Regions from separate parts of the Bacillus mesophilum genome, predicted to be linked through region 2. Evidence: riboswitches for the same ligand, from Rfam matches in the RefSeq annotation. Region 2 holds a riboswitch; each other region holds the start of a gene.
What was found. Region 2 has a riboswitch for cyclic di-GMP ahead of F7732_RS19990 (hypothetical protein). Riboswitches for the same ligand answer to the same signal wherever they lie in the genome.

Region 1: linked by a shared signal. The riboswitch ahead of sinI (DNA-binding anti-repressor SinI) and the one ahead of F7732_RS19990 (hypothetical protein) in region 2 are both predicted to bind cyclic di-GMP.
Region 3: linked by a shared signal. The riboswitch ahead of F7732_RS17815 (response regulator) and the one ahead of F7732_RS19990 (hypothetical protein) in region 2 are both predicted to bind cyclic di-GMP.
Region 4: linked by a shared signal. The riboswitch ahead of F7732_RS17880 (DUF5050 domain-containing protein) and the one ahead of F7732_RS19990 (hypothetical protein) in region 2 are both predicted to bind cyclic di-GMP.

The regions. Positions count from the first base shown of each region.
Region 1 covers NZ_WBOT01000004.1:325,979-329,104, reverse strand. Annotated here, with positions in the region: gene mnmH (tRNA 2-selenouridine(34) synthase MnmH) at 1-1,012, shown strand, start outside; gene F7732_RS14765 (helix-turn-helix domain-containing protein) at 1,184-1,507, shown strand; gene sinI (DNA-binding anti-repressor SinI) at 1,637-1,774, opposite strand; cyclic di-GMP riboswitch class I at 1,814-1,957, opposite strand; gene F7732_RS14755 (PHD finger domain-containing protein) at 2,064-2,303, opposite strand; gene F7732_RS14750 (DUF5658 family protein) at 2,364-2,663, opposite strand; gene F7732_RS14745 (TasA family protein) at 2,688-3,126, opposite strand, start outside.
Region 2 covers NZ_WBOT01000009.1:61,553-64,678, forward strand. Annotated here, with positions in the region: gene F7732_RS19985 (Rrf2 family transcriptional regulator) at 63-506, shown strand; cyclic di-GMP riboswitch class I at 753-839, shown strand; gene F7732_RS19990 (hypothetical protein) at 1,101-1,478, shown strand; gene F7732_RS19995 (hypothetical protein) at 1,520-2,230, shown strand; gene F7732_RS23520 (methyl-accepting chemotaxis protein) at 2,843-3,126, shown strand, end outside.
Region 3 covers NZ_WBOT01000006.1:216,181-219,306, forward strand. Annotated here, with positions in the region: gene F7732_RS17800 (EamA family transporter) at 1-61, shown strand, start outside; gene F7732_RS17805 (GNAT family N-acetyltransferase) at 137-598, shown strand; gene F7732_RS17810 (SOS response-associated peptidase) at 657-1,331, shown strand; cyclic di-GMP riboswitch class I at 1,447-1,533, shown strand; gene F7732_RS17815 (response regulator) at 1,567-1,929, shown strand; gene F7732_RS17820 (hypothetical protein) at 2,287-2,565, shown strand; gene F7732_RS17825 (DUF3231 family protein) at 2,741-3,126, shown strand, end outside.
Region 4 covers NZ_WBOT01000006.1:229,284-232,409, reverse strand. Annotated here, with positions in the region: gene F7732_RS17885 (ABC transporter permease) at 1-711, shown strand, start outside; gene F7732_RS17880 (DUF5050 domain-containing protein) at 760-1,884, opposite strand; cyclic di-GMP riboswitch class I at 1,928-2,010, opposite strand; tRNA gene F7732_RS17875 (tRNA-Gly) at 2,430-2,503, shown strand; gene F7732_RS17870 (B3/B4 domain-containing protein) at 2,760-3,126, opposite strand, start outside.

The sequences.
Region 1 (3,126 bases), on a different contig from region 2:
TGTCCGCTCTCCAATTGAATTCCGTGAATTTAACATACCAGGAGCCGTTAACATCCCTTTATTTACGGATGAAGAACGGGCAGAAATCGGCACATTGTATAAACAGACCAGCGGTGATGCAGCACGCTGGCGCGCAATGGAAATCGTTTCTCCTAAAATTCCTCAGCTATTAAAACAAATCAAATCCATTAAAGATAAAGGCAATGAACCTGTGATCTACTGTTGGCGCGGCGGTACTCGCAGTAAATCAGTCGCAACTTTTCTGCAATTTGCCGGACTCCCCATGCCTCGTTTGATTGGCGGATATCGTGCTTATCGTCAATATATTTTAGAGAAACTGCCGAGTATGCTGAAGAAAAAAGCAATTGTTTTACACGGTTTAACAGGCAGCGGCAAGACAGAAGTACTTAGCCGACTAAGTGAGCAAGGCATGCCCGTCATTGATTTAGAGCTTATCGCGCGTCATCGAGGCTCAATCTTTGGCAGTTTTGGCCAGGAAAATCCACATAATCAAAAGATGTTCGATGCATTGCTTTTTCAAACATTGCATACCATACAGGAGTCACCATTTGTCATTATGGAGGCTGAAAGCAAAAGAATCGGAAAAGCTGTCCAGCCTGAGGAGTTAATTCATCTAAAAAAAGAAGGCATTCACATTCAATTGGATTGTTCAATGGAGCAGCGAGTGAACCGTTTGTCCACTGAATATGTGAAACCATATATACAAGAAGAATGGTTTAATGTTAAATTAGAGGAATCCTTTATCTTAGTCAAAAAAAGGCTAAGAGACAAAGAAGCCATCGCGCTTATCGAGGATGCACTGCTGCAAAAGGATTATCGACGTTTTATTCAGCTGCTTCTGGAAACATACTACGATCCTCGTTATACATTTAAACTTAATGAATATGATGGTCCGTTTTACTATATAAACTCAGATCATATCGATAAAGCAGTTGAAGAAATTGCAGACATTTATAAAAAAGAAGAAGAAAAAGAAAAAATGCTAAATTAGGAATAAAGACCTAAAAACAAGCAATAAAAAGATTAAATTTTTGTGAAATTTTGGCGAAATTTATGATACTATAATATAGAAATTATTGAACAAATTGTTCGTAATATGGAACTGGTAAGGAATTTTCTGATATGATGAACTTACCAATGTTGATAAGGTGTGTGAGATTGAATGATTGGAGATCGAGTGAAACAGCTCCGAATGGAAAAAAAATTATCCTTATCTGAGCTTGCTGAACAAGCAGGAGTTGCAAAATCTTATTTGAGTTCTCTGGAAAGAAACCTCCAAACGAACCCTTCAATCCAGTTTCTGGAAAAAGTTGCTGGCGTACTAGATGTTCCAGTTGATCATTTAATACATGAGCAAATTAATAAAGATGAGCTTGATTCTGAGTGGATGAAAATTGTAAAAGAAGCCATGGAATCAGGAGTATCAAAGGAACAGTTTCGTGAATTTCTCGATTTCAATAAATGGCGAACAACACAAAATAAATAACCAGCTTCAGACTTGGTCAATCATTGATTGAGATACATTTCTAGCAGACTCTGCAGCAAAAAAAAGCAACAAACTTAGGCGTGATACTATATGTATCACGCCTCATTCATTCCGACTGTCTTCCTCATTTTAAACCTTCTCCACTTCTTTTTCTAAATGACATTGAAGAAAAGCTCTGATTTCCGCTTGTTCCAGCCCCATATTCTTGGCTTCGGTAATCAACTGGATCCATTCAGCATCAACGACTTCACGATTATTACTCATCATCTCGATCACTCTTTTTCCCCCCAAAATACGTATCGTATCCTAGGCAATCCGGCCATCATAGTATCTTCTCCAGGCGGTGTGTATGACAGTAAAACTTCCTTACATCGGTAATGACGCCCAATATTATACGTTAGATCCGTGACTTTGCGTCCTTGCCTTTCAGCAAGTTTGCCTTTTCTTCAAAGTATTTCCTCACTATCTATCATACTATATCCTTTTGTTAATGTTTGTCACTTTTTGTACATTATTTTATTTTTTTCTATATTTTTCAGAATATCGGTAAAGTAATTTAAATAATAAGATTAATAGATTTACTTACCTCTGAAACAGCAGGCTGATAAGGAGTGTCCTTTTCAATTTTCTTTTTTTGTTCTTTTACTTTATAGGAAACATTTACTCTTTCCTGTGTCATAGCATTAAAAAAAGGCTGGCTGGTCAGATCATTTCCGCAAACCGGACAGAGCCAATCCCCCTGTTCACTGCTGCTGAAGGATGGACGCTGACAGCGATCACAATTTTTCTGATACATAAAGCACCTCTTCTCGAAGAAATTCTTCTATCATCCTATTCACTTACAAAGGCATTCATGTTAAAGCACAAATGGAATAATCCAAAGACTGTGCAGAACACAAACACCTGTATACAAAATCACAGCAAACATCGCCAGCTTTCTAATTCCTTTTCCATCCGGAACAGCCCCAGTGAAATTCAATCCATACAAAATCACCGAAAGGGCAACCTTTAGTATAAGAAACCAATGAGGTCCTGCCTCATAAATAGCATCCATTAAAGGGTTGGCTTCTGTGATCATGTTGTGTTGAAGACCGAGATAGGTTACAGCACCGTCGAGTAAATTTAAAAGCGCAAGATAATACAGTATGACTTTCATCTAATCACCGTAATTTCTAAAAAATCATCTAGATGATCCAGCTTCTTGGTTTGCTTTAAATGTCCATTTAAGCTCTAAGGCATCTCCTTGGTATATATTCTGATCCTGCCCATTATCAATAAATTTAAACTGAACTGTAAATTTCGTTGCGTTTCTTGCACCTGCTGGCATATTTTCCAAAACTTGAACTGGATTATTCGTTAAGTTGGCTAAGCTCTCTGTAAATATCACTTGTTCTTTGCCTGATACATTATATAAATATTGAACGATAATATGCTCACCAAAATCTTCCCCATTGTTATCGCCCTTTTTATCGTATACTTCGTATTCAGACTGCAGAAGAATATCTTTAATATTTAATGAACCAGCATTCTTTAATTCAAAAGCACGAAATGCATAATCACCTGGTTTGAGATTATCAATCTTGATAATATTTTCTTTGTTAATCTCTAAATCTAATGTA
Region 2 (3,126 bases):
TTGCCACTTGTCTGCATTTCTAGATATAATACTAGGAAACGAATTAAGGAGCATTAACAAGGATGAGGCTAACAAACTATACGGATTATTCTCTCCGTGTTTTAATATTTTTAGCTCTAAAGGGATCTGAGGAATTAAGCACCATTCAAGAAATAGCGGATTCTTATAATATCTCCAAGAATCATTTAATGAAGATTATTCATCACTTAGGACAATTAGGATATGTCGAAACTATACGCGGACGTAATGGCGGAATTCGACTTGCTAAAGACCCAAAGGAAATTAATATTGGAAAGGTAGTCTACGAAACAGAAGAAGACTTTCACATTGTTGGCTGTTTTAAACAGGGAGAAGGCTATTGTTCAATTTCACCGGCTTGTAAATTGAAAAACGCACTATACGAGGCATTGCAAGCTTTCCTGAATGTTTTATATGGATATACATTAGAAGATTTTGTTTTAAATAGAGTAGAATTAAATAATTTATTTGAATTTAGAGATGTCTAACCAGGTAGCTGCTGCATTTGGGAGGCATTTTTTTTGTGTGTAGGACAGGTCAGTTGACCCAAATGGGAGAGAAGTCTGACCCGCTGCCGAATGTGAAAGTGGGTCGAGGTACCTGTCCTTGAAACCCGCTAAAATCGAATTTGTGTAAAGATTGTTAATCTATAGTAACAATTATCGACAAAACCTGCCAGTTTCTATATAATTAAGTAGGATATTTTCATCATGATATAAGTACTATTTTTCTGAATATGATAAAGGCAAACTTATCGAAAGGTAAGGACGCAAAGCTACGAGTCTAACATCCGTATGGATAATGATAGTCGGGTTGCCAAAATTAATGTAAAGTGATTAATTGGCTATCCTTGTCTAGGATAGCCTTTTTTATACTTTCAAAAAGTATAAATGAGCGGCGAGAAGAAGGCTCGATGCAGTGGTTGATTTTAGGATTGTAGTATTAGTGCAACTAAGCCCTCTGTCTGTGTCCTTTAGGACTTGTCACTCGGCAAGTTTTCTTTATGTTTATTAGACTCAGGTTGGAAAAGAGTGCAGTACAGCAGAGAAGTAAACGACAACATAAAAAAGGAGATTTAGAGGATGATTGTAGTAGATAAAAAGAAATATATGATGGCCATTAATGAGAATCAGAAGGAAGTTCATGTCCAGGTGCGTGCAGGCGCAATGAGAGAAGAAGATGCAGCAGAGTATATGGGAGACTTGCAGGAAACGATTAATCGGGTGCCAAGACAAGAATACACATTTGTTATTGATGCAACGTATCAAAAACCAACACCTTCAAAAGTAGTTCCGCAGATGGAACAAACGATGAAGTTTTATAATTCATTAGGTTTTAAAGATTTCCTGGTTCTTAAGCCAACTTCTAAAATTGCTCAAGTTCAAATTAGAAATGTACTAGAGAGAATTGAATTTACCGGTACTTTTGTGGATCAATTACCTCATTCGATTAAAAGGTAATTCAGCAAACAGTAATCAATCTGAATAAAGGGAGATAGCATATGCAAACGACACAATCACTTTATACATATCATATTGTCGGGCAGGGACAGACAGAATTGATTTCAAAGAGTGCTGAATGTTTGGCACGCTCTTTTTTTGGTATTGATGTTTCAGGGAAATGGGTGCAGGAGCCTATGGTCGGCCAGCTGAATTTTGAATATGAAGACCTTTACGATTTTATTCACGGCTATTTAACTTCTGTTGCTGGCCAAGGATATTGTGCAGTGGCTATGGATGAGCAGGACCAAGTAGTAGGAGCTCTTGTTGGAGATACGAATGCACCTGAAATTATCGGAGAGGATATTTTCGAAGGGTCATTTTCTGATATGAATATTCTTCTTAGTGTGCTCGAAGATGTGGACAAGCGTTTTATGGAAGATTTTCAAGCACGCCATGGCAGAGAGATAGCAGATGGTGAACTATTGCACCTTTTTATGTTAGGAGTCATAGCTGAACATGGGCGTCATGACATTATTAAGCAGTTAGGTGCTATGCTGATTGATAAGGCGAGTACAGAAGGAGTAAAGTTTGTCCTAGGTGAAGCGACAAACCCGAAATCTATTCGTGTGATGGAAAAGTATCATAATATGACCAGATACAAAGATCTTGGCGGTAATTATATTGTTTATGAATATAAAAACCATGATCGATTAAAGGGAATTCCTTCAGAGGTAGCAGACGGAACATATATCCTTGTGAAGGAGCTTTAGGATTTCATCTTAGCATGCATGCTCCTTGTGAAATGTATTGTTAAATAATAACAAATATGTATAACAACTTATTAAATATAGAGTCAGGAGAATTAATTGATTATGGAAGCTATTTTAATTGGAATTATTGTGGTCTTATTGGTAACAACCGTTTATTTTGCTTTCCGCTATTTTTCACTGAAACGCCGCTCACATATTCATAGTGAAATTTTAATTGGCATGAAGGAACTATCAGCTGGAAAGATGATCAGCAAAGTGGATGAGAAAAGTGAAATTCATGCACACTTTAACCAGCTGATTGAATTTTTAGCTCATGCCAGAGAAAAGTTTTCTGTGTTTGCAAAAGATGTTCATACTACTTCGGAAACGCTTGTTGAAAGTGGTGAATACGCTGCTGAAAAAGCTGATATTGTACGAGCGGCCATTGATGAGGTAGGGAGAGGTCTTCAAAAACAATTAATTTCTACAGAAGAAAGCTCTGTATCCATGGAAGATATGGCACAAGCTATTGAAGATTTATCGATTCGCTCTAATCATATCTCTGAACAATCAAACACAACCGTAGAATTAACGCAAGAAGGCAATGAGAAGCTAAAAGATTCATTAAAGAAGATGGAGAGGTTCAATCAAACGGTCAACGTTACCTATGATGCCATCCAAAAGCTTGGGGAAAAATCGTTTGAAATCGGCACCATTGTAAAAGTAATCACAGGCATTTCTGAGCAAATCAATTTGCTGGCTCTAAATGCAGCAATTGAAGCAGCACGTGCAGGAGAGCATGGTAAAGGATTTGCGGTTGTGGCCGATGAAGTCAGAAAGCTTGCGGAGCAATCCCGCCAATCTTCCTCAGAAGTATCGGACATCGTGAAAAATATTCAGGAAGAAACCACTATTGT
Region 3 (3,126 bases), on a different contig from region 2:
CAATAAAAGCAGTATACAGCCCAAAATCATACAGCCATATGAACTAAACAGCCAGGGTTGATAACCTTGGCTGTTTTTTTAAAGGAGATTCATCCAAGTTCGTAGAATTATTTTTTCAATGAGAAAGGAGAATACAATGCAAATCAGACTTGCTGAAGCAGACGATATCCAACAGTTAATTCAAATGAGATGGGACTTCACTATTGAACATGATGAAAGCAAAAAAAGTACATCCTTCCAGGAATTTGAGACTGAATGCCGCTCCTTTTTAGAAAGAGCACTCCTCAATCAGCAGTGGTTTATTTGGATTGCAGAGGAGCAGGGAAAAATTCTTTCTCATATTTATATTGAATGCATCCACAAGGTTCCCCGTCCAGGGAGAATCACTTACCCTTTCGCCTACATGACGAATGTATATACACTTCCAGAATATCGGCAAAAGGGGATTGGCAGCAAACTTTTACATGTTATCCATGATTGGACCAAGGAAAACAAATATGAATTTGTTCTTGTTTGGCCAAGTGATGAAGCCATCGAATTTTACAAAAGAAGTGGGTATGAAGTTCTTACGGAACCTTTGATTTATTATCCTAAATAAAAAAGCATCCGTAAACAAATGTAGCTATTCTATTTAAAGACCAGGAGTGTGGAAATAGATGTGCGGAAGATTCACCTTATTTACTGATTATGAGGAAATAATCGATCGCTTTGATATCGAAGCGGCCATTGATGAAGAACAATACATACGCAGCTATAATATTGCGCCATCTCAGGAAGTGCTGGCTGTCATTAACGACGGAGAGAAAAATCGGCTGGGCTATTTAAAATGGGGTCTTATTCCTCCCTGGGCAAAAAATTCGAAAATCGGCAATAAAATGACGAACGCCCGCGGAGAAACCCTGACAGAGAAACAAAGCTTTCGAGCTGCTTATGAAAAGCGCCGCTGCCTCATTATTGCTGATTCCTTTTATGAATGGAAAAAAACGAGCACAACAAAAGTACCGATGAGAATAAAATTAAAATCAGATACCCTCTTTGGCATGTGCGGCCTCTGGGAACGCTGGATTTCTGCTGAAGGAGCACCCGTTTATTCATGCACAATTATTACAACAGCCTCCAACCCGTTTATGAGAGAGATTCATGAACGCATGCCTGTGATCCTTAATCCTGAGGATGAAAAAACATGGCTAAACCCAAACAACAGGAATACCAGTGAACTAAACAAACTCCTTGTCCCCTTTGATGAAAACCACATGGATGCTTTTGAAGTTTCGGATAAAGTAAACTCTCCTAAGAATAATACCATTGAAGTTACTCATGCTCTTTGCTGATTTTTCAAGGCTGTCGAAAGACGCCTTTTTTTATTTAAACTGAATGCAAATCTTTTCAAATATTCATAATAAGAAAAAAGTCGCAAATTGTCGAAATAGTAATCACGTGCTAAAATACCTATAACGGCAAATTTTACGAAAGTAAAAGACGCAAAGCCACGGACCTAAGGCATAGATTTGCTAAGGCAGCCGGGTTACCAAGATGACTGATCTTGTAAAAAAGGAGTAAAGAGAAATGATGCATTATAAAGTATTAATTGCTGACGACTCAATGTTTATGCGCCAGCTGCTTAAAAAAGCAATCTCAAGTGACCGCTACACTGTCATTGGAGAAGCTGCAAATGGAAAAGAAGCCATTAAGTTATTTAAAAGGATGTCACCTGATATTGTCTTGCTTGACTTAACAATGGATGGGATTAATGGAATGACTGCTTTAAAAGAAATTAGACGGATTGATTCCCGCGCAAATGTAATTATTTGCTCAGCGATGGGCCAATCGAAAATAATCATTGAAGCTCTTCAAAATGGAGCAAAAGACTTTATCGTCAAGCCCTTTTTTAACGAACTTCTGCCAGCATTAGATAAAGTGATTAAATAAGTTTTTAGCTCTGGAATAAAGCGTTGACAATTAATAGGAAAATAGAAAACGGATTAACCGGGGTGGCTATTGATCATATTCAACTGACATTTAACCATTTGAATGATTATATACGTTTTCAGCATATCACTTACTTTGTCGGAAAACCGTAGTTACTTAACTGAAAAGAAAAAGAACCTGAAGAGTCTGAGAGGACTCTTTTTTTATCGCAATTTACAAAACCGATACAATTCAACTTTGATTTTTATGGTAAAATTTACATATTACTATTTTCGAGGTGATTATATGACTTATTTCTTTAACTTTCTTCTAGCCATTTTTCTTACTGCTTCATCATATTTTATTGGAAGCATACTTTTGAAAAATAGTATCACGATATTAGCGGCTATTATTATTGGAGCTTCCGTCGTATCATTAGGTTCCATAACCGAAAAGCTTGGAGCACCGATTTGGTTAATTATACTCGTTCCATTTCCAGTTGGCATGACCCTGCTCTACTTATTTCTGAAAGAACCTTTTCATATCTGGCTCATCACCTATATGACAACATTGGCATTATATACGGTTATTCATGTCATTATGAGTTACTTTTTTAAATTCAATTCGCTGATTCCAGCTTGGAAACTGAGAGTATAACTGGTAAAAGGAAATAGAATCTTCGAAGAGACATCTGCTTGCTATATATAAGAATAAAAGCACTAAGGTTTGCAAATACAGAAAAGTATATTAAATTTTTATGATAAAGGAAGCAACAGGCATAAATAAAAATCCATCGGTAATCCTAACAAAAAATGTACAAAAGGGGATTACGATGGATTTAAATCCAATGGATATTTTAAAGCCTATTCAATTAAGTTCAGAATCATTAAGTGAAAATGAACCTTTAACAGCTGTTGAAATGGGGAAGCTTTGGGCTACCTATACAGGAAACAGTATGTCTCGGCAGATCCTCACTTATTTTCGTCACCATTGTGACGATGAACATATTAAAATTCTGCTGGAGAATGGAATTGCTTTGACAACAGATTTCATGGAGCGGATTGAATATTTTTTTAAGAAAAGTCATTTCCCGATCCCGAAAGGATTTTCAGAACAGGACGTTAACTATGGTGCTCCAAGGCTTTATGATGATACATTTTATGTTCACTATCTGAAATATGCTGCCAAAGCGGGAATGAGCATTTATGCCGTTGCGAT
Region 4 (3,126 bases), on a different contig from region 2:
ACAGATATAGAAGGAAATGAACTAACAAGAGATGATGTTGAAAAGTACTTGCAAGCAGGTCCTGTTCAAATGGAAAAGGTCGGGCTTAATAATGAAAAGATGACAGACTATAACATGCGGACTCAGTTAATGTTTGCTTTTACTCTCTTAATTGCCACCTTTATTCTTGGCTTTAGAGTGAATAATGTAACACATGATAAGGTATCCGGTGTTTGGGACCGTATGATTCTTGCACCGATCAGCAAGACCAAAATGTATACAGGTTACATCTTGTATAGTTTCTTTATCTCCATGTTTCAGATTGTTGCCGTACTATTATTGTTTAAATATGTGCTGAAGTATGATCTTGGAAATCAGTTTTGGCTGATCATACTCGCATCTGCTCTGTTTGTATTCAGCATGATCAGCATTGCTATGCTGATTACTGGATTTGTAAAAACACCAGAACAGTTTTATGCAATTTATCCGTCCATCATTCCGCTAATTCCTCTAATTAGTGGATCCTATATGATGCCAGGAACGATTTCTAATCCAGTACTGCTGTTTGTCGCGGATCTATTCCCAATGGCCCATGCCATGGATGCCATCATGAATGTCATTTTTTATGATGCTGGGTTGGCTGACATAACGATGTCACTGCTAATTATGCTTTTAATCGGGATTGTCGGAATGGGATTAGGGATCAATTTGGTAGAGCGGAGGAGCAGGTGATTTATAGAAAAAAACGGGATGGCCATTGTGTGCCATCCCGTTTTCTATTTAATTCATTTTAATGGAAGTTTGTTTATTTGTTTTTTTATTCGTATAGTATAGCTTGTTTTGGTCGATGAAAAGATTGATTGAATGTACTTTATTAATAGGTTTAGCGTGTTTGCCTGCTAGTGTTGCTTTATACAAATATCCGCCATTTGAATAGTTGCTGAAGTAAATTTTGTTGTGTGTGATGACAAAATAAGGTGCTCGTGCATTGATCAGCTTTGTTTTGCCTGTACCGTCCTTTTTCATGCGGTAAAGCTTGTCCTGATCTTTACTGTTAGAGTAATAGAAATAGTCTCCCATTTCTTGCACAGATTGAAGCTCCTGAAAGTAGGCATATTTAGTGCTTGCTGCCGATGGATATTGCTTTTCATTCCAAACATGATCTTTTCTCAATGTCTTAGCGTCTACAAGAAAATATTTATAGCTTACTTGATCATCCTGATTTGGGACAGGATCATTCCAGGTGGCGTCAACATAATAATAGTGATGATCTACTTTTACCATATTCCAAGCATGTGGACCGCCGTTAGCTGTTCCTGCTATATATTCGTTCTCAATACCAGCACGATCTAATAGCAGCTGCATCGTTTTAGCGTAGCCTTCACAAACGGCAATTCCATCAACCATTAAACCATAAGGTGTATACGAGCTGTCAGGAACGGTTCCATTTTGATAGTTTGTCCAGTCATAAGCTGTATTTAAAACAATATAATCGTGAATCGCTTTTACTTTATCAAAATCTGAATCCTTCGGTTGGATTGTCTCTTTTAATATGGAGTTAATCAGCTTTTCTTGTTTGCTGACCATCGTTTTGATTTGGGATATAGGGTATTTGTAACTGATTTTAATTTTACCGTTTGAATAAATCAGTGTATTTTTGTGCTGGAAATAAAAGATTTCAGGATGATCTGCTAATATGTCATTGATGACTTCGCCAACTTCTTTGTATGAAAAAGATTGAGAAGGAAATGTAGCAGCAGTTTGATAGTTTTTAAAGGAATTCAGCAGATTCTGGTAGGTTTCTTGATAAGCTGAATCCTTCTTTTCGGCTGCAAGAGCAGAGGAGCTGATAATTGTGAGGATCAGAAATGCAAAACATACGGAATACAAGGTCTTTTTGACCATGGTCAATCTCTCCTTTACGATTAGTTTCTAAATAGAAAGTAATTACGGTAACCCAGCTGTCATAGCTTGCGCCTTAGACCTGTGGCTTTGCGTCTCAATCTTTCAATTGATTTGCCGTTATGAGTATTATAGTCTATTAATATTAGTAATTAAAGGAGTGTTAGGTTAAAAATACTAGTCTATTAGAAGTATTTATGTAAAAATGTTATTAAATGTTGTGTGTTTATTAAGATTTAATTAAACATTTGTTAAAGAAAAATGAAAAACCTGTTGACGATAGAGTATAAATATACTAGAATAATAAAAGTAGTGAGCAGGATTATTCGACAAAATTCGATAGATTTTGCAGGTTCTATTTTGAGATTGAAAACATATTATTTTATTATATTGCGGGTGTAGTTTAGTGGTAAAACCTCAGCCACGAGCGAAACATCCATGAAACATCTGCGAGTTGCCTCGACGCATTAACTTCTCGATTGAGCTAGCAGAGAAAGAGGCATGACATTTCGTAAGATCGAAATGAAATTATAAGGATTTATTATAATGCGGGTGTAGTTTAGTGGTAAAACCTCAGCCTTCCAAGCTGATGATGAGGGTTCGATTCCCTTCACCCGCTCCATACATAGCCAACGCAGTGTTCCGTTTCTATAAGAACGAAATGTTGCGTTTTTTCATGTTTAAAAATGTGTTGTCATTAAAAGTGAGGCCATTTTGGCTGGAGAAGGGTTCTGTTTTTTAGGAGATATGAGCCCAGAAGCAGCGGGAATATGCTGTTAGACGAAAGTTATCCGCCGTATATCCGCCAAACGCAAAAACCACGCTCAGCACAAAAAGCGCCCGCCTGCTAAGCAGCAGACGGAACGCTCTCTACCATATTAATCAATTATGCGGACCTCAGCAGTACCTCCATGCACTTGAAGGAACATATCCTTCAAAGACACTGTCATTTCTTCGGCTTCTTCTACCATAATAGATGGGCGAAGAAAAATAACTTGCAGCGCATTGACGGTTTCTTCTGTGACAGCCGTTCGTTCTGAATCCACGAATGGACTGCCAAATGGACCAGAATCATCTGCTGCGACAAGTAATCGGTGGACAGAGTTTTCCCTTCCATTTAAACCGATATAGGATTCATTCTCCTCACCAAGTCGAATTTGGACTCCACCAGATAGCTTGTCTGCATCGTAAATTCCGATAGGCACTTGATATTTTAGCGAAAAGAAATTATTCAAATCAATCGCA